2 regions of the Rhodococcus sp. SJ-3 genome follow, and region 1 is predicted to be linked to the other one. Evidence: riboswitches for the same ligand, from Rfam matches in the RefSeq annotation. Region 1 holds a riboswitch; the other holds the start of a gene.
What was found. A riboswitch is a leader RNA that binds a small molecule or an ion and turns the genes downstream of it on or off. The one in region 1 is predicted to bind glycine.
Positions count from the first base shown of each region.

Region 2: it holds a riboswitch for glycine, as region 1 does, so the genes downstream of both, ACTDXD_RS23775 (DMT family transporter) here and gcvP (aminomethyl-transferring glycine dehydrogenase) in region 1, are expected to answer to the same signal.

Region 1 is NZ_CM123306.1:5,337,238-5,351,829, reverse strand. It holds gene ACTDXD_RS24855 (CDP-alcohol phosphatidyltransferase family protein) at 1-255, shown strand, start outside; gene ACTDXD_RS24850 (DUF881 domain-containing protein) at 252-1,115, shown strand; gene ACTDXD_RS24845 (small basic family protein) at 1,112-1,471, shown strand; gene ACTDXD_RS24840 (DUF881 domain-containing protein) at 1,475-2,212, shown strand; gene gcvH (glycine cleavage system protein GcvH) at 2,256-2,660, shown strand; gene garA (glycogen accumulation regulator GarA) at 2,813-3,277, shown strand; gene ftsR (transcriptional regulator FtsR) at 3,277-4,014, shown strand; gene ACTDXD_RS24820 (bifunctional nuclease family protein) at 4,172-4,645, shown strand; gene ACTDXD_RS24815 (MerR family transcriptional regulator) at 4,896-5,522, shown strand; glycine riboswitch at 5,591-5,688, shown strand; gene gcvP (aminomethyl-transferring glycine dehydrogenase) at 5,855-8,713, shown strand; gene ACTDXD_RS24805 (metallophosphoesterase) at 8,873-10,045, opposite strand; gene ACTDXD_RS24800 (substrate-binding domain-containing protein) at 10,048-11,760, opposite strand; gene ACTDXD_RS24795 (malate synthase G) at 11,969-14,152, opposite strand; gene ACTDXD_RS24790 (3-methyladenine DNA glycosylase) at 14,243-14,592, opposite strand, start outside.
Region 2 is NZ_CM123306.1:5,089,408-5,103,999, reverse strand. It holds gene ACTDXD_RS23820 (sulfite exporter TauE/SafE family protein) at 1-162, shown strand, start outside; gene ACTDXD_RS23815 (hypothetical protein) at 235-834, shown strand; gene ACTDXD_RS23810 (lysoplasmalogenase) at 936-1,634, opposite strand; gene meaB (methylmalonyl Co-A mutase-associated GTPase MeaB) at 1,631-2,680, opposite strand; gene scpA (methylmalonyl-CoA mutase) at 2,682-4,928, opposite strand; gene mutA (methylmalonyl-CoA mutase small subunit) at 4,929-6,797, opposite strand; gene ACTDXD_RS23790 (TVP38/TMEM64 family protein) at 7,046-7,747, shown strand; gene ACTDXD_RS23785 (hypothetical protein) at 7,779-8,360, shown strand; gene ACTDXD_RS23780 (hypothetical protein) at 8,357-8,872, shown strand; glycine riboswitch at 8,928-9,015, shown strand; gene ACTDXD_RS23775 (DMT family transporter) at 9,157-10,167, shown strand; gene ACTDXD_RS23770 (SPFH domain-containing protein) at 10,224-11,480, opposite strand; gene ACTDXD_RS23765 (NfeD family protein) at 11,484-11,924, opposite strand; gene ACTDXD_RS23760 (DUF3097 domain-containing protein) at 12,246-13,064, opposite strand; gene ACTDXD_RS23755 (hypothetical protein) at 13,164-13,988, shown strand; gene ACTDXD_RS23750 (MurR/RpiR family transcriptional regulator) at 14,168-14,592, shown strand, end outside.

The DNA of each region.
Region 1 (14,592 bases):
TACCGGCGTCGGGGCATGCCCCCGCCCGACGTTCTCTACCTGGGTAAAGGCGCGACCTTCCTCCTCATGTGCGCATTGCCGCTGCTGCTGCTCGACCTGGCGTCACCCGCCACGTCCGTCGTGGCGCACCCACTCGGCTGGGCTGCCCTGATCTGGGGTTCGGCGCTCTACATCTGGACCGGGCTGCTCTACATCGGCCAGGCCGTATGGATCGCCCGTGCAGTGCCTCCGAACGAGGAGCGACCAGCCGAGTGAACCGTCGTTGGGAACAGATCCCCCGGAACCCGGTCCCCTCGCTGCTCAAGTCGCTGCTCGAGGACCACCTCGACCCCGGCTACGGTGCCGCCGCCGAGGACCGGGCAGCGGGTCGCGCTGCCGCATCGCCGGCACGCACCACGGTCTGGCTCGTCATCGGCTGCATTCTTGCCGGTCTCGTACTCGGCGCGGCCTACGCCGAAAACACCGATCGTGAACCGGGGGCAGATCAGGCGCGCGCCGAGATCCTCGACTCGCTACGTACCAGTGAGGAACGCATCGCAACCCTTGTGGCCCGCCGCGATGAACTGACCGACACGGTCGAGCAGCGCAGCGCTGAACTGGTGGCCCACGATGCGGAGGGTGCGACGACTCTCGACGCGTTGCGCGCGGCGCAGATCGCGGCTGCCGGCGCGCCTGTCATCGGCCCAGGGATCACCGTCACCCTTTCCGATCCGACGGGTCGGCCGAACCTGTCGGACCCGTCTGTGCACGACACCGGCGACGCCGCGACAGTCCTCGATCGAGACCTGCAATCGGTGGTCAACGCGCTGTGGGCCGGCGGTGCCGAAGCAGTGTCGGTCGGCGATGTGCGCATCGGCCCCGGCGTCACCATCCGGCAGGCAGGGGGAGCGATGCTCGTCGACAACCGGCCGGTGTTCTCGCCCTACGTCGTCTCCGCCGTCGGACCGCAGGCCCAAATGCAGACGGATTTCGTGGTGAGTGACGCCTACCTCAGGCTCTCGGGCATCAAACAGCTCTACGGGGTAGGTTTCACGATCGCCGAGGCCGGAGAGCTCGAACTGCCTGCAGCCACGGTACGTACAGTCGAATCGGCTCGGGAAGCGGGGAATCGGTGAAGCACCTTCGGCACGGCCAGGCGCTGTATGCGGTGCTGGCACTCGTGATCGGCATCGTTGCCGGAATCGTGTTCAGTCCCCAGGTGCCCGACGTGGTCCAGCCGTACCTGCCGATTGCGGTGGTCGCCGCGCTCGATACGGTGTTCGGTGGATTGCGTGCCTATCTCGACGACATTTTCGACGCGAAGGTCTTCGTCGTCTCCTTCGTGTTCAACGTTCTCGTAGCCGCACTCATCGTGTGGCTCGGGGACCAGCTCGGTGTGGGCACCCAGCTCTCCACCGCGGTCATCGTCGTCCTCGGGATCCGCATTTTCGGGAACGCGTCGGCACTGCGCCGCAGACTTTTCGGGGCGTGAGCGATGGTCGAGGACACCTCCGAACAAGCTCTGTCGGGCACACCGGACTCCCGGCGCAAGCGCCGGGTGTACGCGATGCTTGCGATGCTGCTCGTCGCCCTGCTCGGCACGGCTATCGCCACCCAGGTGAAGAACACTGATACGGGGGACAACCTCGACTCCGCCCGCCCCGCGGATCTGCTTGTGCTCCTCGACAGTCTCAATCGACGCGAGGCGGCGCTGCGGCAAGAGATCACTGGCCTCGAACGCACTCTCGAAGGATTCGAGCAGAACGGTTCGGATGCTGCTCTGTCGGAGGCCCGCGCTCGTCTGCAGAACCTGTCGGTCCAACTCGGTACGGTTCCCGCGGCAGGGCCGGGTGTCGTCCTGACGATCGACGACCCGCTCGGCGGAGTCGGCCCGGAGGTCGTCCTCGACACGATCCAGGAATTACGTGCGGCGGGTGCGGACACCATGCAGATCACCGGAGCCGACGGAACAGCGGTGCGCATCGGCGTCGACTCGTGGGTCGGAGGGCAGGGCGGAGATATCATTGTCGACGATCGAAACCTCCCGGCGCCCTATACGGTTACTGCTATCGGGGACGGGCCGACGCTCGCTGCGGCGTTGAACATCCCCGGCGGTGTGGTGGATACGGTCGCTCGCCGCGGTGGAACTTTGACTGTCGAGCAGTTGTCGCAGGTCGAGGTGCCCGCCTTGCGGGAGATCGAACCACGCCAATACGCTCAGCCAGGAAACTGAAACAGACGTTCGTGCCGAATCGTCGCCTCCGAAAGGAACTGCCGTGAGTGAGTTCGAGACGCCCGCCGATCTGCGATACACCGCGGAGCACGAGTGGGTCCAGCGGACTGGGGCGACCACCGCCCGGATCGGCATCACCGACTACGCTCAATCCCAGCTCGGTGATGTGGTGTTCGTGCAGTTGCCGGACGCCGGATCCGTTTTCGCTGCGGGCGATTCGTTCGGTGAGGTCGAATCCACGAAGAGTGTCTCGGATGTCTATGCGCCCTTCGCCGCGACGGTCGCGGCGGTGAACGGCGACCTCGAGGCGAGCCCCGAGTTGGTCAACAGCGCGCCGTACACAGAAGGATGGTTGATCGATATCGAATCGAGTAGCGAGTCGGATCTCGACGCCGCCTTGGAACGGACCCTCGACGCCGCCGGATACAGAACGATCACAGAAGGATGAGATCCCCTGGGTGACGTAACCGCGACTACCTGCACCAGGGGCATGCGCAGGGTACGGTCGGGTATGGCGTGTGCCGTGTCCGACCGTGGTGGTGGCGAACGAATGACGATCGTCCGGGACTACCCGGACGATCGAACGGATAAGGAGAAACGGTGAGCGAGAACGGCAACGCGGGCTACGAAGAGACCCCAGCGGAAACCACTTCGGTGTTTCGTGCCGACTTCCTGAACGAATTGGAGAACACCGGCGCGGCTGCGACGACCGAAGCACCGGTCTCGGGAGTCGAAGGTCTTCCGGCCGGGGCGGCCCTGCTCGTCGTCAAGCGCGGTCCCAACGCGGGGTCGCGTTTCCTGCTCGACCAGCCCACCACGTCCGCCGGGCGACACCCCGACAGCGACATCTTCCTCGATGATGTCACCGTCAGCCGTCGTCACGCAGAGTTCCGCCAGGACGACGGCGAATTCCAGGTCGTCGATGTGGGAAGCCTCAACGGTACTTACGTCAATCGTGAGCCCGTCGACTCGGCAGTACTCGCGAATGGCGACGAGGTCCAGATCGGAAAGTTCCGTCTGGTGTTCTTGACCGGCCCGCGGGGCACTCAGGGCGCAGGTAGCTGATGACCGCTGCCCGCCAGCCGGCGCCGGCAGGTATGTCGATCGGGTCCGTGCTCGATCGACTCCGCCCGGAGTTCCCGGACGTGACGATCTCGAAGATCAGATTTCTCGAAGCCGAAGGACTGATCAGTCCGGAGCGCACACCGTCGGGTTACCGGCGGTTCTCGATCGCGGACTGTGAGCGACTCCGGTACGTGCTCACCGCGCAGCGCGATCAGTACCTCCCGCTGAAGGTGATCAAGGAACAGCTCGAGGCGATCGACCGTGGTGCCGCAACGGTGGGGGCCGTCGAAACTCGCCCCAAGCGACCGCGCCAGCTCGCGGTCGCGCGGGGCGAGGTTTCTCCCGAGGACCTTCGTACCGACCGCCAGATCCGAGTGGGTCGAGACGATCTCTGTGAACGGGCCGGTATCGACACCGTGTTCCTCACCGAGCTGGTGGGCGCGGGGCTCCTCACGCCGGGTGCCGCAGGCTTCTTCGACGACGATGCGGTATTGCTGGCGCGGACAGCGAAGGCGATGTCCCAGTTCGGACTCGAAGTCCGGCACCTACGCGCGTTCAAGTTGGCGGCAGACCGCGAAGCGGGCCTCGTCGCCCAGATCGCCGGTCCTGTCGCCAAGGGACGCGATGCAGGGGCGCGGGAACGCGCAGAAGAGATGGTTCGTGAGTTGGCTGCGCTATCTCTGACCTTGCACACGTGCCTCGTCAAGTCGGCGGTGCAGGGTTCACTCGATCGTTGACCTCGATCGTCGAGGCAGCCCTGCAGCAGTATTGAGCACGGGAAGCGGTGCACCTTCCGGATTCGGGCACCTGACGTACACGAACGAGCGCACTAGAATTCAGGCAGTACGTGTCAGCGACCACGCGACTGACAGGCACCGGGACGGAGGCGCCGCTATGAGCGAGATGAGGATAGTCGGTATCCGAGTCGAGCAACCCCAGAACCAGCCTGTCCTTCTGCTGCGCGAAGCAGAGGGCGAGCGGTACCTACCGATCTGGATCGGTCAGATGGAGGCCACCGCCATTGCGCTGGAACAGCAGGGAGTGGAGCCGGCCCGGCCGCTCACGCACGACCTGATCAAGAATCTTCTCGACGCGTTCGGTCATGCCCTCCTCGAGGTCAGGATAGTGGATCTTCAGGAGGGTACGTTCTACGCCGATCTCCTCTTCGAGGGGGAGATGCGGGTCTCGTGTCGTCCTTCGGACGCAGTTGCCGTCGCCTTGCGCACCGGTGCACCGGTGTTTGCCGAGGAATCAGTTCTGGCAGAAGCCGGCCTCGCGATGCCCGAGGAGAAGGAGGACGAGGTCGAGAAGTTCAAGGAATTCCTCGAATCGGTCTCGCCCGACGACTTCAAGGCAACCGACGGCTGATCTGCTCGTCGCGCCGACGGCTCGGGTCGAAGTTGTTCGACGACGCACTGCGACGAACCCGTGTAATGTCGAACGTTACTTTCCGAGTCGGCGTGTTGCTGCTCGACCTGAATCACACAGGGCGTACGCTTGGTTGATCCGTTACGGGACAAGTCGGGTGAACCGGGGGATGTACGGGATCGGATGCGGAGGAGATCCGCCTGGTCGGTGGTGGCGAGGGACAACGGGGCGCGCGAGAGGAAGTCACAAAGTGCGAGATCGGCCGCAAGGACAGCAACTCGGTGCCGGCACCGGCGATCGCGTGGCTCCGGTACCGGTATCGGACACTTCCGAGGATCTGCAGCCGGGGCTGTTTCCCGACAACTCGGTCCCCGATGAACTTGTCGGCTATCGGGTCCCGATCGCGTGCCAGATTGCAGGTATCAGTTACCGTCAACTCGACTACTGGGCACGAACCAATCTGGTAGTGCCTTCGATCAGGAGCGCGGCGGGTTCCGGAAGCCAGCGCCTGTACTCGTTCAAGGACATTCTGGTCCTCAAGATAGTCAAGCGCCTCCTCGATACCGGAGTCTCTCTGCAGAACATTCGCGTAGCGGTCGATCATCTCCGGAGCCGTGGCGTACGGGACCTGGCCAAGATCACCCTTTTCTCCGACGGCACCACTGTCTACGAATGCACCTCCCCGGAAGAGGTCGTCGACCTGCTCCAAGGCGGGCAAGGTGTGTTCGGTATCGCAGTCAGTGGGGCAGTCCGAGAATTGACAGGCAGTATCGCGGATTTCCCGGCCGAGCGCGCCGAGGGATACGACGTCGAAGAGAAGCCCGAGGACGAACTGGCTTCCCGCCGTCGAAACCGTATCAACCGCCGCATCGGATAGGGCATACGTCACCCGCCGGGAGAGCGTGGACTCGATCGGCCCGCTCGTGCTCTAGAATCGGTGTGCGTCGCCGTCCCGCGGGAGAGCCCCGGACCAACATGTCCGGGCGCCGAAGGAGCAGCACCTCCCCGTCAATCTCTCAGGCACCCAGGACCGCGTGAGCTACGACGTCTCTGGAAAGTGGTGGGAGCACCCACCCGCCCACGGGGAAAGGTTCGCCGACCAGGACCGAATCTCTCAGGCGCTCGCCTCGCGAGCTCAGGACAGAGGGGGAGGAAGCGCCCGTGCCGACCGAGCACGTGTGAACCTCGCCGACCAGCCTGGGAGCTGCGATGACAGATGCCGTCACCTGGAATTTCGCCGACCGTCACATCGGACCTGATGCGCAGGGAATGCGCCGGATCCTCGACGTTGTCGGAGTCGATACGCTCGAGAACCTCGTCGCAAAGGCGCTGCCCGCGGGCATTCTCGACCACTGTGCCGGCGAAGTGGCCGACGGGCTCGGTGTCCTGGATGCGCCGCTCAGCGAACACGAAGTTCTCGCCGGTCTGAAAGCCTTGGCGTCGCGCAACGCGGTCGCCACCTCCATGATCGGGCACGGTTACTACGACACGCTCACTCCGCCGGTGCTGCTCCGCAACATCATCGAGAATCCCGCTTGGTACACGGCCTACACGCCGTATCAGCCGGAGATCAGTCAGGGTCGGCTCGAAGCGTTGCTCAATTTCCAGACGATGGTCGCGGACCTGACCGGTATGGAAGTCGCGAACTCCTCGATGCTCGACGAGGCCACTGCTGCGGCGGAAGCGATGACCTTGCTGCGTCGTGCCAACCGCAAGTCCCAGAGCCACCGGTTCGTCGTCGATTCCGACCTGTTCACTCAAACCGCCGCGGTGCTCGCAACCCGCGCCGAGCCGCTCGGCATCGAGCTCGTCACCGTTGACCTTGTGGAGGAGGGACTGCCCGAGGGTGAGTTCTTCGGTGTAATCCTGCAGGTACCGGGTGCGTCGGGCCGAGTGTTCGACGTTGCGCCCGTGATCGATGCGGCACATGAGCGCGGTGCGATGGTCGCGGTGGGCGCGGACCTCCTTTCAATGACGCTGATGACTCCGCCCGGGGAGAAGGGCGCTGATGCTTGCTTCGGCACCACTCAGCGATTCGGGGTGCCCATGGGATTCGGTGGCCCACACGCGGGATATCTGGCTGTGAACGCTGCGCACACGCGGAATCTGCCGGGACGTCTCGTCGGTGTCTCGGTCGATGCTGACGGTGCCTCTGCCTACCGGCTTGCGCTACAGACCCGTGAACAGCATATTCGCCGTGAGAAGGCGACCAGCAACATCTGTACCGCTCAGGTGCTTCTGGCGGTTCTCGCCGCGATGTACGCGTCGTATCACGGCGCGGAGGGACTGACCGGAATCGCACGACGAGTGGCTGCTCATGCAGCCGGTCTTGCTGCGTCGCTGCGACGCGGTGGAGTCGCGGTCGTTCACGACGACTTCTTCGATACCGTCCTGGTCCGGGTTCCGGATCGCGCCGCCGAGGTTGTGGCGGCAGCGGCTGAGCGGTCGGTCAATCTGTATCTCGTCGACGCGGACCACGTGTCGATCTCCTGCGACGAAGCGACGACAGATGCACACGTGGCGAGTGTGCTTTCCGCGTTCGGTATCGCCGCCGAGGAGACGGTTGCAGCCGAACGAGCGTCCATCCCGGAGGCGCTCGGGCGAACCAGTGACTTCCTGAAGCATGAGGCGTTCACGAAGTACCGGACGGAGACCGCGATGATGCGGTATCTGCGACGGTTGTCCGACAAAGATCTCGCGCTCGACCGCACCATGATCCCGCTCGGCTCCTGCACGATGAAACTCAACGCCGCTGCGGAGATGGAAGCCATCACGTGGCCGGAGTTCGCGGGCTTGCACCCGTTCGCTCCCGCGGAACAGACCGTAGGAATCCGGGAACTGATCTCGGATCTCGAACGCTGGCTCGCCGCAGTAACCGGGTACGACGCCGTCACCTTACAGCCCAACGCAGGCAGTCAGGGTGAATACGCAGGTCTGCTCGCTATTCGGCACTACCACCTGAGCCGCGGTGACGACCACCGCGACACCTGCCTGATTCCGTCGAGCGCACACGGAACCAATGCCGCCTCTGCAGTCATGGCAGGTATGCGTGTCGAGGTGGTGGCGTGCCGTCCCAACGGTGACGTCGACCTCGACGATCTGCGAGCGAAGATCGCTGACCACGCTGAACGGCTGGCTGCGATCATGATCACCTACCCGTCGACCCACGGCGTCTACGAACACGAGATCGAGGACATCTGCGGTGCCGTGCACGACGCAGGCGGGCAGGTGTACATCGACGGCGCAAACCTCAACGCACTCGTGGGTCTGGCCCGACCGGGCAGGTTCGGTGGCGATGTGAGCCATCTGAACCTGCACAAGACCTTCTGCATTCCACACGGTGGTGGCGGACCGGGAGTCGGTCCGATCGGAGTTCGTTCGCACCTCACGCCGTTCCTCCCGGGGCATCCCGCAGTGCCGGGTCTCGGCGGCGTGGGGCCGGTTTCGGCTGCGCCTTACGGATCGGCGTCGATCCTGCCGATCACGTGGGCGTACATCAAGCTGATGGGTGCTTCCGGGCTTCGCCGGGCGTCGCTCACTGCGATCGCGTCGGCGAACTACATTGCACGACGCCTCGACGAGTACTTCCCGGTGCTGTACACGGGTGCGAATGGAATGGTGGCGCATGAGTGCATCCTCGACCTGCGTCAGTTGACCAGGGACACCGGTGTCACCGTCGATGACGTGGCCAAGCGTCTCGCCGACTACGGATTCCATGCGCCGACGATGAGTTTCCCCGTGGCCGGAACTCTCATGGTCGAACCCACCGAGAGTGAAGATCTGAGCGAGATCGACGAGTTCATCGATGCGATGGTCTCGATCCGGGGGGAGATCGACAGGGTCGGGGCAGGGGAGTGGGCGGTCGACGACAACCCGCTGAGAGGAGCACCGCACACCGCGGAGTGCCTGGTGGGGGAGTGGGACCATCCATATTCGCGTGAGATCGCGGTGTACCCGCTAGGGAAGGGGCGTGCGAAGGTGTGGCCGGCGGTCCGTCGAATCGACGGTGCCCACGGCGACCGCAACCTGGTGTGCTCGTGCCCACCGCTGGAGGCATACAGCAGCTGAGAGCCTGTGGCTGCGGGCATTGCCCGCAGCCACACTTCGAAGTTGAAGCATTCCGTACTATACGGAATAGCAAAATATACAGAATATCACCCCTTAGTAAACACGGAATCTCCCCTCTAAAACACACAGACGAAAGGTCCGTCTCGAGCAGCGGCGCAGCTACTTCTGTGTGACGAGCTCAAGAATAGAAACTTCGGGCGGAGTTGCGACGCGGACCGGCGGGCCCCACGCACCGGCGCCTTGTGACGTATAGATTGCGGTGTCGCCGAAGTGGTCCAGCCCGGTGACAGTGGGATTCGCAGCAGCGACGATGTATCCCAGGGGCCACATCTGGCCGCCGTGTGTATGTCCGGACAGCTGAAGGTCCACACCGAGATCCTGTGCTTCGAAGACGTGTTTCGGCTGGTGTGCGGCCAGAAGAACGAAGGTCTCCGGAGACAGCCCGTCGATGGCTCGGGGCAGATCCGCTGCATCCGGTGCGGGAGCAGTGTAGTCGTGCACGCCTGCCAGTGCGATCTGCTCGCCGTTGTGCGTCACGAGGACGTTTTCGTTTCGCAAGGTCTTCACACCCAGGGTTTCCCAGTGATCGAGCCAGGACGAGGCGTCGTCCGAGTAGTACTCGTGATTGCCACTCACTCCGTAGACCCCGAGAGGGGCACGAAGCTCGACGAGGGGCGCGAGGTCGTCGCCCACCAGCTCGATGGTGCCGTCGGCGAGATCCCCGCCGAGAACGATGAGGTCGGGTCGCTGTTCGTTGACCTGATCGACGACTCCCCGCACGAACCCGGCGCCCCGCGCCGGACCGACGTGCAAGTCGGTGATCAAGGCGACGCGGATGCCGTCGAACTCGTCCGGAAGCCCGGGCAGGGCGATGGTGGAGTGAACGAGCCGTGGATTGGCTGCCTCGACCAGACTTCCATAGCCGATCGTGGCGACGGTGGCGGCAACGAGAGAGCCCGTTGCGATCCGGAGTGCACGGCGTGGTGGTGGTAGGTGCGATGAGCCGGGTTCGTCCGAGGGGGACTTGCCACTGCGGAACCGTCGCACGAGCCGTGCCGCTAGGCAGAAAGCGCCGATGACGAGGAGCCCGAAGATCAAGTAGAGACCTGCGGCGAACCAGCTGTAGCCGAGGAAGCCCAGCGGACGTGCCCATGCGGGGTCGAGAACAGTGCCGGTGACGGACGCGACCAATGCGGTCGCGAGTAACGCTACGAGGACGATATCGGCCGTCAGTGCAGCTCTCCCGGTGAGGCCTGGCGCTCGTACGAGGCGACGGTGGAGCCAGTAGGTGATGAGGGCGAGGAACGTCCCCGCGACGAGTAGTCGGATCACGGTCAGGAGGTGAGCTTTCGGAGTAAGGCGGTCAGATCGTCGTTCGCGATGGTGGCGAGCGTGGAGTACGACCCGCCGGTGCGGTCGGTGAGGTCTTGCAGTGTCTCGGAGTCGGTGACATCGTCGCCGAGTACGACGATGTCTACCCGGACCGGTGATGCGCTGTCGGTGAGCTCGCTGATTCCGTCGAGAAGCTCTTCGCCTGTACCCGTGCTGGAATCGACGTCGGTGTTCATCTCGTCGCCGTCCAGGCTCTCGTCGTCGCTGTCGAGGATCACGAGCACCGAGTTCGGTCTGGACGGATCGTAGTTGTCGACGGCATCGGCGTATGCGGCGAGGATCGATTCGTACACCGGCGCAGTCTCGGTGGGGATGACGGCGTCGAGTGCAGAATTCAGCGCCGCACGCTGCTCGCCGGTGAGCGCGTCGCGAGCAACAGCGACTCGGGAGGGCGATGTGTCGTCGAAGACATGTATCCCGAAGATCGAGGAGTTCGGGGAACGGCGGAGGACGTTCTCTATTGCGGTCGCGGTGTCGTCGAGTCGGGTGGTACCACCTGCTGCGGTGGCGGCCATGGAGGTGGTGGTGTCCACGAGCACGGTCGTTTTGACAGGCTGTTGGGGATCGAGGCGGATGTCGAGGAGCGCGTCGCCGGCGGATGGATCTGCCGGGGCGAGGACATCGGCGACCGGCGCGAATGCGAAGTCGGATCGATCGGGGGAATCACCGTCTTGGTTCCGGAATCCGGCATCGATGAAGCGTCGGGCCTGGTCGGGGTTGCGCACGTAGTCGATGAACTGTCCGGCGGCCCGGGAGAGTGTTTCGTCGATCCAGGGGGTGCTCGGGACCACTGCTGGGAAGTCGGCGATGGGCGTGGCACCTGCGGGACGGAATCCGGCGAGGTCTGCGGCGGTTCCGTCGGTGACTGCGTCGTGCAGTTGTTTTTCTGCCACGGGCACTGCGTGGATCGGGGAGTCGGGGGCGGTGTTCGTGGCGAGTGCCGTGAGCGCGTCCGCGGTGGAGGGGCCTGCCGCGATGTCGAGTGCGTCGGCTCCGAGCGCGAGTTCGGTGATAGCAGTCACGACGTCCGGTGACCGCGCTTCGTCCTGGGTCAGTGGTCCTGCCCCGGTGGTGGCGACGGCTTCGAGGGCGGGCAGGGTGGCATCGCTGCCTGTTCCGGTGGGCAGTGCCATGCGCAGAGATTCCCAAGGGGCCAGGCCGAGTGCGCCGAGGGATCCGGGGACGGACTGCAGCGACGGTAGGTCGCGCCAATCGATCCCGGCCGTGGTGAGTCCGTTGTTCAGGGCTGCGGGGGTCGCGAGCACGATCGGTGAGGTGGCGAGGGATCGACGTTGTCCGCTCGCGCTCGAGCCCGCGCGGTCGGCGGCGCGGGTGTCGATGGGGACCCAGAGAGCGGGTTCGGGTCCGAGTTCGGGGTTCCAGGTGCCGTCGGCGAGGGTCGCGGCGGCCGTGGTGGATTCGGTGGAGGTGACGTGAGCGGTGACGCAATAGTCGCGGATGACGGGTGCGACGTCGGTGTTCCACGTGTCGGCGAGGTCGGCGAGGGTGGGGGCAATGAGCGGGTCGGCGGCGATCCGGAGTTCGACGTCACCTTCGACACAGGTCCTGGCTGCTTCGGTGGCCTGTTCGTCGATTCGGTTGCGGAGTTGGAGCCAGCCGACGATGCCGAGAACCAGGAGGGCGACCGCGACCACGGAAACGACGATGCCTGTGCTGACTCCACGTGTTCCACCGGATCCGCGATGTCGAGCCACTTGGTTTCTCGCCTCGTTTCGTTGTGGTCGGGCCCCAGCAGTCTAGTGAGGTGTCGAGGGTGCCGGTCCATGCCTGCCCCGGTGGTGTGACGATGGGCCCCGATCCACGCGGATCGGGGCCCATCGCTCCTCCTTGGGGGTGCCGGGGTCAGGCGCCTGCGGCCTTGTACTCCCGGCGGCGACGGTGCAGGATCGGCTCGGTGTAGCCGCTGGGCTGCGTGCCACCTTCGAGGATCAGTTCCTTCGCGGCCTGGAAGGCGATGTTGGTGTCGAAGTTCGGCGCCATGTTCCGGTAGGTGGCATCGCCTTCGTTCTGACGGTCGACGACCGGAGCCATCCGCTCGAGGGCGGCGACGACGTCATCTTCGGTGACGACACCGTGGCGGATCCAGTTCGCGAGGAGCTGGCTCGAGATGCGCAGCGTCGCGCGGTCTTCCATCAGTGCGACGTCGTGGATGTCGGGAACCTTGGAGCAGCCGACACCGGCGTCGATCCAACGGACCACATAACCGAGGATGGACTGGCAGTTGTTGTCGAGTTCTTCGCGTTTCTCGGCGTCGGACCAGTCGGTGCTCTCGGCGAGCGGGATAGTGAGGATGTCGTCGACGGTGGCGCGGGGCGCGCCCTTCAATGCGTCCTGCACTGCGAAGACGTCGACCTCGTGGTAGTGGGTGGCGTGCAGGGTGGCGCCGGTCGGGGACGGGACCCACGCGGTGTTGGCGCCGGCTTTGGGCTGGCCGATCTTCTGCACGAGCATGTCGGCCATGAGGTCGGTCATGGCCCACATGCCCTTGCCGATCTGTGCCTTGCCCTGCAGCCCGGCGGCAAGTCCGGTGTCGACGTTCCAGTCCTCGTACGCGGCGATCCACTTCTGCTGCTTCATGGCCGCCTTGCGCACGACGGCGCCGGCCTCCATGGAGGTGTGGATTTCGTCGCCGGTGCGATCGAGGAAGCCGGTGTTGATGAACACGACGCGCTCGGAGGCGGCCTCGATGCAGGCGGCGAGGTTGACGGTGGTGCGGCGCTCCTCGTCCATGATGCCGACCTTGAGGGTGTTGGCAGGAAGGCCGAGCACCTGTTCGACGCGGCCGAACAGTTCGGTGGTGAAGGCGGATTCCTCGGGGCCGTGCTGCTTGGGCTTGACGATGTAGATCGAGCCGGTGCGGCTGTTGGCCAGGGCGCCGTGTGCGTCGTCGGTATGCAGACCATGGACGGCACAGAGGCTGGTGATCAGGGCGTCGAGGATGCCTTCGGGGATTTCGTTGCCGTCTGAGTCGAGGATGGCGGGGGTGGTCATGAGGTGGCCGACGTTGCGCACGAACAGCAGGGAGCGGCCATGCAATTCGAGGTCGTTGCCGTCGATACCGGTATAGACGCGGTTGGCGTTGAGGGTGCGGGTGAGGGTCTTGCCGCCCTTGTCGAACGACTCGGTCAGATCGCCGCGGTTGAGTCCGAGCCAGTTTCGGTAGCCGAGGGTCTTGTCGTCGGCGTCGACGGCGGCCACGGAGTCCTCGAAGTCCATGATCGTGGTGACGGCCGATTCGAGGACGACGTCCTTGACTCCGGCGGCGTCAGTGCCGCCGATGGGAGAATCCGCATCGATCTGGATGTCGATGTGCAGGCCGTGGTTGCGCAGCAGTATCGAGGTGGGGGCGCTCGGTTCGCCGAGATAGCCGACGAGCTTGTCGGGTTGTGCGAGTTCGGTGACGGTGCCGTCAGCGAGCGTGACCTTCAGTGCGGTGCCGTCGATGATGTAGTTCGTCGAGTCGGCATGACTGCCTGAGGCGAGAGGTGCGGCCTTGTCGAGGAAGTCGCGTGCCCAGGCGATGACCTTGTCGCCTCGGACCTTGTTGTAGCCTGCGGTCTTCTCCGCGCCGCCCTCTTCGGAAATGGCGTCGGTGCCGTACAGCGCGTCGTAGAGCGAACCCCACCGGGCATTGGAGGCGTTGAGCGCGAAGCGGGCGTTGAGGATCGGCACCACGAGCTGCGGGCCTGCGGTGGAGGTGATCTCGCTGTCGACTCCGGCGGTGGTGACCTCGAAGGGCGCGGGCACGGGGACGAGGTAACCGATTTCTTCGAGGAAGGCCTTGTAGGCGGCTGCGTCGTGGGGCGTTCCGGCGCGGTCGCGGTGCCAGGTATCGATCTTGGCCTGAAGGTCGTCGCGCTTGGCGAGCAGGTCGCGGTTCTTGGGGGCGAGCTCTTCGACGATCTTGTCGGCGCCGGTCCAGAACGCCTCGGCGTCCACTCCGGTGCCGGGGAGCGCCTCGTTGTTGACGAAGTCGTAGAGCACCTTGGCGATCTGCAGTCCGCCGACGGTCACGCGTTCAGTCATTACCCTCACTCTTTCCGGTTGCTGTGCGCCCGGTGTTGTTGCGTTCCGGGAGCCGCACGAAAATTCACCAATTATGTTACCCGCCGGTAGCTAGGGGCGTACGTCGGTTCGGCGCGCGCGCAGGGCGGTGCATCGTTCGAGCAGGTCCTGTCGCAGGTCCGCGGCGCGAGAGGTGAGCGCCGACTGCTCGCGGACGTACTGTGCGCGTCCGGCGGCAGTCTCGATCGTGATGGGCGAGTAGCCGTAGTCGCCCAGATCATACGGGCTCGCCCTCATGTCGAGTTCGCGTGCCACGGCGGCGTGCCGGAAACAACGCAACAGCAGGTCCGAATCCACCAAGGGGGAGAGCTTGTAACACCACTTGTAGAGATCCATCCCCGCATGTAGACACCCGGGTTGCTCGCGATCGAGTTGGGTGTCGCGGGTGAGGGGTTCGAAGT
Region 2 (14,592 bases), 250 kb from region 1:
ACGCTGCTCTACATGCTGCTCATCGCCGGCTGGATCACGCTGCTGGTGGTGTCGTGGAAGCGTTCGAAGCTCACCGCCGCCGAGTCGTCCGGCGGCCTCGAGAAGCTCGAGGCCCCGACTCCGACAGCGTTGCAGGAAGATCCACAGGGCCAAAAAATCTAGCACGCACCTTGACCGGACAAATCACCCACACCAAGATCAGTTCGGTGCGCCACACCCGATAACATTCGCCGCGTGAATCGACTTCGCCTCGCCGCCCTCCCTGCCGCCCTCGCTTGCGCGCTCGTCCTCGGCGCCTGCTCGTCCGACGACACGTCTGCCTCCGAGAGCGGCAACGCCTCTGAGACAGCCGATGCCTCCTTCTCCGAAGGAGACGTCAGCATCGAGACGCTCGACGCTGACCTTCTCACGAAGTTCTCCAGCTGCGACGACGTGTCCCCCGCCGTGGATCAATACATCGACGGACTCGACGCCGACCCGGACAACGGCTCGAGCGACTACGGCGTGTACTGCACCTGGACGACGCCCGACGCCGCAGCGAGCCTCGACGACATCCGCACGGTCGAGGTCATGATCGAGACCGGGAACGGCGCCGTGTCGGACCCCTCGGTGCTCAGCACCGCAGGACTCGAGGTGCTCTCCGACAGCACCGTCGAATCGAAGGGCGGCGTCGCCTACACGATGAATATGGGAACCGACGTAGCCGGAATCACGGTTACCACCGTCGAATTCCCGGACGTGCGTGTCTCGATCACGGGCGGGCAGTGGGCCGACTCCCCCAGCTTGGACGGGCCCGCGGCCGTCGCCGCCGCCACGGAACTCCTCGGCCTCTGAACGAACCGGGCGGCTGAACGAACCGGGCCGCTGAACAACCGGTCTCGAACGAGCGCGGGCGCGGTCACCGATATGGTGACCGCGCCCGCTTTCGTGTCCGCTCAGTCGAGCTGACCGACCGCTCTCCTATCGGTGTTCTCATCTCGTGCCCTGGACATCACGCCGCACGTGATGAGCACCTGCGCCGAGATGTAGGTGAGCATCACCCAGAAGCCCGACATCGGCAGGGGGAAGTCGTCGACGAAGGCACGCAAGGCGATCAGCGAATCGGAAACCACGAAAACCACACCGCCGATCGCGACGGTGCGCCCGACTCCGGTGGCGAGTACCGCCATCGTGGCCAGGCACAGCGCGTAGAGCACGACGGGGACCACCAGTACGCCCGCACCCGGGGCGCACACGGCAACCAGCACGACGACGGCGACTGCGAAGACCGCGAGTACCCAGCGCCTGGTGTGCAGCACACTTCCGGACCGGTACGGTGCGAACGCCGCGATGTACGTCACCTGCGCACACAGGAAGAATCCGACGAGCACCAGAAACGAGGTGTCACCGTCGAACAGATCGGGTGCGGTGTCGCCGAGCCAGGAGAAGGCCAACGCCACCAGCGTCAGCTCGACGAGCCGTGATCGGGGCGCGGTCGTGCCGAGTACGAGCGCGGTCGCCAGCACCGGCATGAGTAGCCATTGAGTGGCGTCGACCAGCATCGCCACGGGATCGATGAGCTGGGCGAGCAGATGTACCGCGGCGAGTACACCGAAACCGGCGAACGCGATCCGCGCACCGATGCCCTGGGTCACCGAGAGGGACCGTCGTTCTCGTCGCTGCCGACACCGTCGAAAGCATCGAGAATCTGCTGCGCACCGATGGCCGCGGTAAGCGACCCGTCGCGCACTCCGGCCTCGACGTCACCGCGGATCGCCTTGACGCGCGGATTGCCTTCGAGACGCCGGAGCAGCTGGTCGTGCACCATCGTCCACGTCCAGTCGACCTGTTGGCGACTGCGGTTCTCCTCGAACCGACCCGCTTCGGTGAGCACCTTCCGGTGTTCGAGGACGGTGTCCCAGAACGTGTCCAGACCAACGCCTTCGAGGCCACTCATGGTGATCACGGGCGGTTTCCACAACGCGTCATGCGGGTGCACCATGCGCATCGCCCCGGACAATTCACGTGCGGCGACTCGCGCGTCGCGCTCGTGGTTGCCGTCCGCCTTGTTCACCGCGACGAGGTCGGCGAGCTCGAGCACGCCCTTCTTGATGCCTTGCAGCTGGTCGCCGGTGCGGGCCAGTGTCAGGAAACAGAAGCAGTCCACCATGTTCGCGACGGTGACCTCCGACTGTCCCACACCGACGGTCTCGACCAGGATCACGTCGAAACCGGCTGCTTCGAGCAGCACCATCGTCTCGCGGGTCGCCTTCGCGACACCGCCGAGGGTGCCGGCCGTCGGTGACGGGCGAATGAACGCGTCCTGCTCGCCGGACAAGCGCGCCATCCGGGTCTTGTCGCCCAGGATCGACCCACCGGTCCGCGTCGACGACGGATCGACGGCGAGCACCGCGACCCGATGTCCCTTACCGATCAGGTACATGCCCAGCGCGTCGATGAAGGTGGACTTCCCGACTCCCGGCACACCGGTGATACCGACCCGGATCGCACCACCCACCTGCGGGAGCAGGCGCAGCAGCAGCTGCTGCGCCTGCTCCCGATGGTCGTCGCGGGTCGATTCGATCAGGGTGATGGCCCTCGCGAGTCCGGCTCGCTCGTTGGCCAGCACAGAGGTCGCGAGAGCGTCGAGGTCGACCGGACGACGGCGCGTCACGGAATTCCCGATCGAGGTGTCACCCATATCAGCTCGCGAGAGAGTGTCCGAGCTGGTCGGCGAGCTTGGTGAGCAAGCCGGCCGCGGCATCGGCGATGACGGTGCCGGGCGGGAAGATCGCCGCAGCCCCGGCCTCGTACAACTCGTCGAAGTCGCCGGGCGGAATGACACCGCCGACCACGATCATGATGTCCGCACGACCGACCTCCGCGAGCGCGTGCTTGAGCGCGGGCACCAGGGTGAGGTGTCCCGCAGCCAACGACGACACGCCGATGACGTGCACATCGTTGTCGGCCGCCTGCCGGGCGACCTCTTCGGGGGTCTGGAACAGCGGTCCGACGTCGACGTCGAATCCGAGGTCGGCGAAGGCGGTGGAAATCACCTTCTGTCCGCGGTCGTGGCCGTCCTGGCCCATTTTCGCGACCAGGATGCGGGGACGACGTCCCTCCTCCTCGGCGAACTTCTCGACGAGTTCGATTGCATTCGAGATGTTGCTCACCTTTCCGGCCTCGTCCCGGTACACACCACTGATGGTCCGGATCTCGGCCTGATGGCGCCCGTACACCTTCTCGAGCGCGTCGGAGATCTCGCCGCCCGTGGCCTTGGCGCGGGCCGCGTCGATTGCGAGCGCCAGAAGGTTGTTCTCCATACCACCCTCGGTCGATGCCGCGGCGCGGGTGAGCTCGGCGAGGGCCGCCTGCGTCGCGTCCTCGTCACGCTCGGCGCGGAGCTTCTCGAGCTTGGCGAGCTGCTCGGCGCGCACCTTGGTGTTGTCGACCTTGAGGACCTCGATGCTGTCCGGCTCGGCAGGCACGTACTTGTTGACGCCGATCAGTGGCTGCCGACCGGAGTCGATACGGGCCTGGGTGCGGGCCGCGGCCTCCTCGATGCGAAGCTTCGGGATACCTTCACTGATGGCCTGCGCCATGCCGCCGGCCTCCTCGACCTCGGCGATGTGGGCGCGGGCCCGGTTCGCGAGCTCGTTGGTGAGCCACTCGACGTAGTGCGAGCCACCCCACGGGTCGATCGGACGGACCGTGTTCGACTCCTGCTGGATCAGCAGCTGCGTGTTGCGGGCGATGCGGGCAGAGAAGTCGGTCGGCAGCGCGATCGCCTCGTCGAGCGCATTGGTGTGCAGCGACTGGGTGTGCCCCTGGGTCGCGGCCATCGCCTCGACGCAGGTCCGTCCCACGTTGTTGAACACGTCCTGCGCGGTCAGCGACCAACCGGAAGTCTGCGAGTGGGTACGCAGGGACAGCGACTTCGCGTTCTTGGGATCGAACTTCTCTACGAGTTCGGCCCACAGGAGCCGGCCGGCGCGGAGCTTGGCGACCTCCATGAAGAAGTTCATGCCGATGGCCCAGAAGAACGACAGGCGGGGCGCGAACTTGTCGATCTCCATGCCTGCGTCGAGGCCGGCGCGGATGTACTCGACGCCGTCGGCGAGGGTGTAGGCCAGCTCCAGGTCGGCGGTGGCGCCGGCTTCCTGGATGTGGTAGCCGGAGATCGAGATGGAGTTGAACTTCGGCATCTTCGTGCTGGTATACGCGAAGATGTCGGAGATGATCCGCATCGAGGGCTTCGGCGGGTAGATGTAGGTGTTGCGGACCATGAACTCTTTCAGAATGTCGTTCTGAATGGTTCCGGCCAGCTGCTCGGGCGTCACGCCCTGCTCTTCCGCAGCCACGACATACAGCGCGAGGATCGGCAGCACCGCGCCGTTCATCGTCATCGACACCGACACCTTCGACAGGTCGATGCCGTCGAACAGCTGACGCATGTCGAGGATCGAGTCGATAGCGACACCGGCCATGCCGACGTCGCCCTGGACGCGCGGGTGGTCGGAGTCGTAGCCGCGGTGGGTCGCGAGGTCGAAGGCCACCGACAGGCCCTTCTGCCCGGCGGCGAGGTTACGACGGTAGAAAGCGTTGGATTCGGCTGCCGTCGAGAAACCCGCGTACTGGCGAATAGTCCACGGCTGGTTGACGTACATCGTCGGATAGGGGCCGCGTACGAACGGCGCGATGCCCGGGTAGCTACCGAGCGGGTAGCCCTCGGCGGCGATGGCGTCACGGTCGGCCTTGGTATAGACCGGCTTGACGTCGATGCCTTCGGGGGTGTTCCACACCACGTCGTCGACGGTGTAGTTGTTCGCGGACGCTACGGAATCGACGAGTGCGGCGGTCTGCTCCGCGGTAGGAGCAGCGGGTTCCGGGGAATCCGGATCTGTCAGTGGGACATCGGCGAAGCTGCCGATCTCGGATTGGATGCTCACTTACGCTCCCAGGGTGTTCAGAAGATCGGTCAGTGCAGCGACCGCGTCGATGCGCGCGGTCAGGTAACCGTCCGGACGGTTGTCGCCCTGCGCGTCGCCCACGGCCTTCTCCGGGCCTGCGAGCAACACGGTGGTGATCCCCGCGGCACGCAGCGCCGCGGTGGCACTGCCTGCGTGCTCGCCGTAGCGGGCGTCGGTGCCGCACAGCACGGCGACCGTGACGCCGGAGTCGCGGACCGCGGCGGCGAGGGTGTCGTCGCTCGGATCCACCGGTCCGGGGTTGACGGCCTCGATGCCACCGGCTGCGAGCAGGTTGCTGGCGAAGGTGGTGCGCACGTTGTGTTCCGCGACGGGCCCTAGGGGGGCGAGCAGCACCGTGGGCCGGGAGCCGTGCACAGCGAGAAAGACGTCGGAGCGATCGCGCAGCGCCTCGAACGGTGCTGCGTAGCGCGCCGCGAAGGCACCCGAGTCGGCGACACCGGCGGGCAGGGGGGCCTCGGCGAGGTTCGGGAATTCGTTGATGCCGGTGACGGAGAACTTACGGTGCGCGATATCGGCCTCGCGGCGGGCGCGGGTAGCGGCGATGCGCTCGGAGACCAGTCCGGCGTCGAGGGCCGCACGGTATCCGCCGGCTGCCTCGATCTGCTGGAAGAACTCCCACGACTTGCCCGCGACCTGTGCTGTCAGATCCTCGATGTACCAGGATCCTGCGCCCGGGTCGAGGACACGACCGAGGTTGGACTCCTCGAGCAGGAGCAGGTTGGTGTTGCGAGCGATGCGCGCGGAGAATGCCTCGGACACGCCAACGGCACCGGTGGGCAATGCGGCGTCGAACGGCAGAACGGTGACGGCGTCGGCGCCACCGACTCCGGCGCCGAACGCAGCGAGGGTGGTGCGGAGCATGTTCACCCACGGGTCGCGCTGGGCCATCATGGCAGCGGAGGTCACTGCGTGCTGCGGGGCGTTTCCGGCGTCGCTCGCTCCGGCGACCTGCGCGACACGCGCCCAGAGTTGACGGGCTGCCCGGAACTTGGCGATGGTCTGGAACTGGTCGTCGGTGGCCGCGAACCGGAACTCGATCTGGCCGAGAGCCTGTTGCGCGGACAGTCCCGCCGCGACCAGGGCTCGGACGTATTCGATGCCTGCAGCGATCGCCGCACCGAGTTCTTCAGCGTCGGATGCGCCCGAGTTGTGGAAGGCGGTGCCGTCGACGGTGATGGCGCGGACGGTCTCGACGCGTTCTGCGGACGCGACGGCGAGCGCGACGGCGTCGTCGACGGTGACGTCAGCGCGGCCGGAGAAGGCGCTGGTCAGCGGCGCGGCGCCGAGTGAGATACGCACTGCGCCGCGGTCGGCGACGTCGGTGCGTGCGTCGAGCAGCGCGTACAGGGACTCCGCGGCGGCAGCGAGGTCGCTGTCTGCGTCGAGACTGACAGGCGCGAGGTCGAACAGCACCTTGTCGAGTGCCGCGGACAGTCCGTCGACGGGCAGTGCACCCTCGCCGACTCGCAGCCACAGGGCGCTGACACCGTTCTCGAGAGCATCGAGGATGCGCTCGTTCAGGTCTTTGGCGTCGCTCCCGTCGAACCGGGCGCTCACGAGCCAGCCTGCGTTGACGTCACGGGTGGACGAGCCGCCACGGGTGTACGGGAACTGCCCGGGCAGCGGAGCCTCCGGGCGTTCGTCGCGGCTGCTGTAGAGCGGAGCAACCGTCACGTCGTCGTACGTGGTGGTCTCAAGCAGGCGCTGCGGCTCCGGGCCGAGTTCTGCCGGATCGACGCGGCGCGACTTGGCGAGTACGCCCGCGACCGCTTGCTGCCACTGCGCGTATGCGCGCGCGGCGTCCTCGGCCTCTGCTGCTAATGACACGTGCGATTTCCTCCTACTGCGGGTGGGCAGGCTCTCGAGCGGCCGGGGTGGGCCGCGGGGCATGACGCCTCGCAAACACTAAGCCGATGTAGTTGTGATGCTAGCCGCACACTCCGGTGTGAAATCGTGGGGATCACCACAATTTCTCTAGCGATCGATAACCGTGGATGCTCCAGGATGCGACCCCCAGCTCGCATTCCTCCGTGCCACATGCCCACGCACCCCGCCGGGTACGCTGGGTCCCCGTGATGAGGATTCTCAGGGACCGCAGGGTCATCGGCATCCTCGCACTCCTCGCAGCACTGGCCGCGGCGGCGCTTCTGCTCCCCCATCCGTCGATCGCGCAGATCCGCCAGTGGTCGGAATCTGTCGACGGTCCGCTGCTGGTCCTGCTCTTCTTCGCTGTCCATTCGCTCGTGACGATCAGTCCGGTACCGCGCACGGTGTTCACTCTCAGTGCCGGGGTCCTGTTCGGTCCCGCCGTGGGTATCGCGGTCACCACGGCAGCCACCACGGTAAGCGCAGTCCTCGCTTTCCTGCTGGTACGGGCGCTGGGTCGGGGTGTCGTGACGTCATACCTGACCCATCCTGCAGCGAAGGCCGTCGATCTGCGTCTCGCCCGGCGCGGTTGGCTTGCCGTCGGGTCGCTGCGATTGATCGCCGCGGCGCCGTTCTTCGTCGTGAACTGCTGCTGCGCGGTGTCGTCCGTGCGCCTGGCGCCGTACACCGTCGCCACCGTGATCGGGATCCTGCCTGGCACCGTTGCCGTGGTGCTGCTGGGCGACGTGCTCACCGGGCAGTCGAGTCCTGCATTGGTGGCAGTGACGGCGCTCTGCATTGTGCTCGGTGTCGGCGGCCTCCTACTCGAGGCACGCCTTCCTCAGCCTGCGGGGTCGGCACTTGATGCCATCACGGGCACCCAAGACGAGGAGACAAGCCTGAAGGCTTGATTTCTTGATTTCAAGCCTCCATCCTTGTTCCATGTACGTGTTGACGGTCGACCAACGCGGCAGTCGCCGCGACATCGATCGCGTCGAAGATCTGCTCGTCGAACTCCACGACGTTCCCCTGCTCCGCAAGTTCGAACGCACCGCCGGCGACGAAGTCCAGGCCGTGTCCGACGACTCCGGCACGGTGATCGATCTCGCATTGGATCTGCTCGAGCGGGACAACTGGAGTATCGGCATCGGGATCGGCCCCGTCGAAACACCGCTTCCTGCCCAGACCCGAGCCGGTCGCGGTCCCGCGTTCGAGCACGCCCGCACCGCCGTAGAACGCGCCAAGAATGCGCCCGGCCGAATCGCTGCCGACGGCACCGACGCCGATTCGGCATCCGACGTCGACGCGGCCCTGACCCTCCTCGCGACCATCGTGGTGCGCCGTACCGACCAGGGTGTCGAAGCCGTCACGCTTGCGCGCGCCGGACTGTCCCAGTCCGAGATCGCCACCGAACTCGGCATCAGTAAACAGGCCGTGTCCCAGCGCCTGCTCACTGCCGGGTGGCAGGCCGAACTCGCCGGCCGTCTGTTGCTGCACCGACTCCTCGAAAGGGCCGATCGTTGACCGTCACCTCTCTGGCGCTCCTCGCTGTCGCAGCCGCCGCGCCTGCCCTGTCCTTGATCCCGCGGCTTCCGGTGTGGATCGGGGCGGCAGTGACCGCGATCGCACTCGGGTCAGCGGCTCTCACCGCAGCCGCAACCGATCCCGCTCAGGGTTTCGCGCTCGGGGCGACGCTCACCCTCACCACCGTCGTCGCCATCACCGGGGGCGGACCGGCCGTGCTCGTCGCGTTCCGGATCGCCAGGCGGCAGCCCGACGCGGGACCGACACCGACCCCACCACCGGGGCCGCTACGCGGCGGCCGGGTCATCGGCGTCCTCGAGCGCGGCGCGGTCGCGGCATCCATCCTGGCGGGATGGCCGGAAGGCATCGCGATCATCATGGCGGTCAAAGGCCTGGCCAGATACCCGGAACTGCGTGAACCGCAGGCGTCCGAGCAATTCATCATCGGCACGTCGACGAGTGTGTTGTGGGCCGCCGCGGCGTGTGGGGTCGGCCACGCCTTGATCACTTGAGTTCTCATCGACACAGCCGGACTGGCATACTTGCGGGCGCAACTGAATATGCCATTGAACTGCGGCGGGAGAGTCCCGCATCTGCGGGCGCCGAAGGAGCAACCTCCCGGGAATCTCTCAGGCCCACAGACCGCCGCACGCGAGGCAACTCTGGAAAGCAGTCCTTCGGGGCTCACCGACGGTGTAGGCGGATCCGACAGGATCCGTGAAAGCTCTCAGGTCCGATGACAGAGCGGGGAACCACCGCCCCCGGTGCGTGATGCACCCTGTCCGGAGGAAGTTCCTTGACGCTGACCGTCGGCGCATCCCCGCGCGTCCAGACTGTGCCCGCTCCCGTCGCACCGACGACCACGCCCCGGCCTGCGCGTACGAATCGACGGCTCGGCATCGCCGCCATCGTCATTTCCGCAACCGCCATGGGCGCCGCAGGGCTTTTCGGTCGCATGGCCACCCCGCCCGGCGCAGCACTGGGCGAGGCTCTGACCCTGGGCCGGATGCTCGTCGGCACCGTGGGGATGCTGCTCCTGATCGCCTTCTCCCGTCGGCTCGGCGCGATCCGCCGCACGCGGTTGTCACCGTCGATCGTGCTCGGCGGCGTGTTCCTCGGCTTGTCGCTGGCCACCTATCTGTCTTCCACGCTGCTCACCGATCTGTCGCGGGCCGTTGTTCTGCACTATCTCGGTCCGCTCATCGCAACGGTGCTTGCCCGGGTTCTTCTCAAAGAATCGATCACGCGTCTGGACGCCCTGTCGCTGGTCACCGCGTTCGCCGGAATGCTGCTGGCCGCCGGACTGATCGGCGGTGACCCGCCAGCAGGGTCCGACCAGGAGAGCCTGGGTACGGTGCTCGGCGTCGCGTCGGGCCTCTTCTACGGTCTGGCGCTGCTCTGCTACCGGTATCGCTCCGATATGCCCGCCGACGTCCGCAGCTTCTGGAACTTCGCCTTCGGTGCGGTCGCGACCGCGGCGATGGTCGTGGTCACCCGGCCCGACGTAACGGGCATGACCGCTATGAACTGGGCGTGGGCCGCCGGATTCTTCGTCGTGTGCGGTCTGCTCGCTCTGGGTCTGCTCGTCGTCGCGGGCAAGCACCTGCGGGCCGCGGAATTGTCGGGGCTGTCATATCTCGAGGTCGTGGTCGCGTTGATTCTCGGTGCCCTGGCGTTCGGCGAATCGATCTCACTCCTCGCCACCCTCGGCGCCGGGATGATCATCGCGGCGATGACGCTCCCGCTCGCCACCGGTCGCCGGCGCCGCAGCAAGATTCCCGCAGCGCAGGTCGGATCGGCGGCATGACAACGTCGCGGCCCGCACATCGGATGTGCGGGCCGCGACGGGTACCAGCGGAAGCGCTACTGCTGTTGGGGCGGGTACTGCTGGGGATCCGCTTCCTGCTCCGGCTCACCGGTGGGCATCCACCCATCTTGCGCAGGCTGTGACTGCGGCAACGCCTGCGGCGGCGTTCCTGCGGTCTGGCCTGCCTGGTGCCGCGAAGCCGATCCGGGCACATCGGGGTCGACCGGCTTGCGTGCCACCGCCTCCGCTTCGGCGACGGCCTTCGCCACGGCCGGATCGCTCTTGGTGGTGAACCAGTCCTCGACCTCGGCCGAGTCGTCCTCGGGACGCTGCAGATCCTCCTCGACCGGGCTCGGCTCGAACCGGAACACGCCGTCGTCGCCGGGCGCACCGAGGTTCTTCGCGAATCCCTTGAGGGCATCACCGAAGTCGCTGGGCAGTAGCCACACCTTGTTCGCGTCGCCCTGCGCCATCTCCGGCAGGGTCTGCAAGTACTGGTAGGCAAGCAGTTCCGGTGTCGGTTTGCCTGCCTTGATCGCTGCGAACACCTTCTCGATCGCCTTCGCCTGACCCTGTGCCTCCAGATAGCTGGCCGCACGGTCGCCCTGAGCACGCAGGATCCGCGACTGCCGATCGGCTTCCGCTTCGAGAATCGCCCCTTGTTTGGCGCCTTCCGCCGACAGGATGCGGGACTGCTTGTCACCCTCGGCGGTCTTGATCGCGGCTTCGCGGTGCCCCTCGGCGGTGAGGATCATCGCGCGCTTCTCGCGATCCGCTTTCATCTGCTTCTCCATCGATTCCTGGATCGACGGCGGTGGATCGATGCTCTTGAGTTCGACGCGAGCTACCCGCAGCCCCCATCGGCCGGTGGCCTCGTCCAGCACCCCGCGAAGCTGTCCGTTGATCGAATCACGCGACGTCAAGGTCTCTTCGAGGGTCATCCCGCCGACCACGTTGCGCAGGGTCGTCACCGTCAACTGTTCGACAGCGGCGATGTAGTTGCTGATCTCGTAGACCGCGGCCTGCGGATTGGTGACCTGGAAGTACACAACCGTGTCGATGCTCAACGTCAGGTTGTCCTGGGTGATCACCGGCTGCGGCGGGAACGAGACGACCCGCTCACGCAGATCCACCTTTGCCCGGATCCGGTCGACGAACGGCACGAGGAAGGTCAGCTGACCCGAGGCCGTTCGGTAGTACCGGCCGAGTCGTTCGATCACCGCCGCCTCGGCCTGCGGCACCAGCGACACCGATTTCGCCACGACTATCACGACCAGTGCCACCACTACGGCGAGCACGATCAACGCTTCCATCCTCTACACACCCCTCCATACGACGGCAGTAGCGCCGTCGATCTGCATCACTGTCACGGTCGTGCCGGGTTCGTACACTTCGGTCGCGTCGAGCGCCCGCGCGGTCCATACATCGCCGTCGATCTTCACGCGGCCCGACCTCTCGTCGACCTGCTCCAGAACCACAGCGGGTTTTCCGGGAAGCGCCTCTATTCCGGTCGGCAAGGCGGGCGGCGTGGCGTACCGGCGGCGGAGTGCGGGCCGCACCCCCAGCAACAGCAGTAGCGACGCCGCTCCGAACACGATCGCGTCGGCCCACACCGGGAAGTCGGTCGCCGCCGAGACACCGGCGGTAGCAAGTGCGGCGCCCCCGAGCATGAGCAACGCGAAGTCTCCGGTCAGCGCTTCACCCGCGGCCAGAGCCACTCCTACGATCAGCCATATCAACGCCGCCACAGCCCCCATCGAACCACAAATCGGACACGACAGCAGCAGCGCTGGTAGGAGCGGTTCGTCCGGAACCCGTGTCGCGCAGTCGTTCCTCAGGAAGAACCGCGTCCCCTATTGCTGCAGCTTCACGACGGCCGCAACGGCTCCGGCAGGATCTCGGCGGGCACGGTCCATTCCTGTGGCACAGCACGGACGAGTAGTCCGGCCACCGCCATTCGGCGAGGGCAGGAACACAGCACCCCAGATCTGTGGAGTCCCTTCTGCCGCAACATGTTCGACAGTCGCCATGCTGGTTCGTCGTCGCTCGCTCGGACGGCCCCGGAGAGGGGCGGTCTTTCAGCCCTCCCCTGGATCGGTGACGAAATCGACGAGCCGTTCGACCGCACCGATGAGGTTCGATTCGAGATCGCGGAACGAGTTCACCGCCGAATACACGCGCCGCCAGCCGTCCTGCGGGGTACCCCAGCCGAGTTCGCGGCACACACCCGTCTTCCAGTCCTGACCACGCGGGATGGTGGGCCAGGCGCTGATGCCGAGCGCTTGCGGCTTCACGGCCTGCCACACGTCGATGTACGGGTGACCGGTGACCATCACGTGCGGGCCGAGATTCGCGGTGAGTCGTTCTTCCTTGGAACCGGTGACGAGGTGATCGGCGAGGACACCCACGCGCCGGCCCGGGCCCGGTTCGAACTCCGTGAGCCGGGCACCGAGATTGTCGAGTCCCTCGAGTTGTTCGACGACAACCCCTTCGACGCGCAGGTCGTGCCCCCACACTCGCTCGACGAGCGCCGCGTCGTGTACGCCCTCCACCCAGATGCGGCTTCCCCGAGCCACGCGTGCCCGCAGCCCCTCCACGCGCGTCGATCCGGAGGCGGACACCGTGGGCCGAGCAGCAGGACGAGTCTTGGGCCGCACGAGCGTGACGGGGGCACCGTCGACGAGGAACGCGGCGGGGCGCATTGCGAACAGACGCGTCCGTCCTTGCCCGTCCTCGAGTCGGACGAAGTCTCCGTCGTAGGTCTTCTCGAACCCCACGACTGCTCCGCACCATCCCGTCGCTGCGTCCTCGACGACCACACCGCGGTCGGCCGGCAGTTCCGGGACGGGCTTCTTCTTCGTGCGGGTGTGGCCGGCGAAGATGTCGCCGCCGTACATGTCGCGTGGGCTCACGCCGTTCCACGTTAGGACATCGTCGGCGAGGGGTGCCGCCGCCACGCCGAGCGTCCCCGCCCGACGTCGCCGTATGCTGCGTCGGTGAGTTCTCCGAGTCTGACCCTGACACTGTGGGGCGGGTCGTGGCTCTCCGGCCACACGTCCATCGACGACATGATCGACGCACTTCACGTGTGGGCACCGCTGCAGTTGGTCGCAGCGCACGACGAACCCGCATCCGCGGCCTCGGGGGTAGCCCTCGAGCCTGTCGTCGGCGCCGCTACGTTGTCGGCTGTCATCCGCCGGGCCGCCCCGACGGATGGCTCGGGGATCCGGTTGGTCCTTCCGGCCCCCGGTGATGTGCAGGGCCTACCGACCGGAACCGCTTTCGCGACGGCGGCGCTCACGGGTGGACAGGGTGTGCTCGTGGGTGTCCCGGGCACACCCGGACTCGGGCTGGTGCCGGTCGCCGAGGGACCGGATGTGCTCCGCTGGAACGTTTTCGCTGTACCCGAACTTCCCGAGCCGTCCGCCGGCCCTGGCCTCGGCGAGGCCGAGTTCACACTGCGGGAAGCCGTGCGTGGTGCCGCGGAGGCCCTCGGAGGTATCCGAACCGTCGGTCTCGACGGCCGGGGCACCGATCCGCGGGCCGAGATCGCCGACGTCGTGGCCGAGCAGGCCCGTCACCGGTATCCGGACCACCTGCCGTCGCGGGCCGTCCGGATTCTCGATTCGGCCGATCAGGTCGCGGCGATCCTCACCGTGGCGTCCGGAGGTCGGGGCCTACAGGCCGGTTCGGCGTCAGCGGTGTCCATGCGCGAGGAGGCGTTGCGTCCGTTGTGGGCGACGGTTCGCACAGCGCGTCTGGCAGCGGCGATCGCAACATTGGAGAGCTGGCACAGGAGTGACCGGGCGACTGGCGGATGAGGAAACGGACATCGACCTTGTCGGGCCGATATACGGGACGGTGACGCGCAGCAGACGTCCGGATGGACGAACGGTGAACACACGCCACCGGCCCGCGGTGGCCTGTGCGCAGTGTCTAGTCTGGCGGCCTGAACCCGCCGGAGTCCCCCGGCGCCGGGACGAACAGGACCCCCCACGTAATGTCACAAACCCCCGAAGGATCATGGCGTTCGAACACTACGCTCGCTCGACTTCGCGCCGGACTGGGCTCGCTCGGACCGAGTGAACAGCGGGTTGCGAGGGCTGTCCTCGCCGAGCCCGCATCCGTCGTCGAACTGTCCACGGCCGAATTGGCGGCGACGTCCGGTACCTCGCCTGCGACTGTCGTCCGCGCCTGCCAGCGCCTGGGTTTTCGCGGCTTTCAGCACCTTCGTCTCGAACTTGCCCGTGCCGCACCCGATCCCGAACGCGCCGCGTCGACACCGGTCGATTCGGCGTTCGATGCAGCGGCCGAGGCACTGACCGCGACGCGCGCCACGATCGACTCCGACACGTTCGCGGAGGTGGTCGACTCCATGGTGCGCGCCCGACGGATCCTGCTGGTCGGCAACGGTTTCTCATCTCC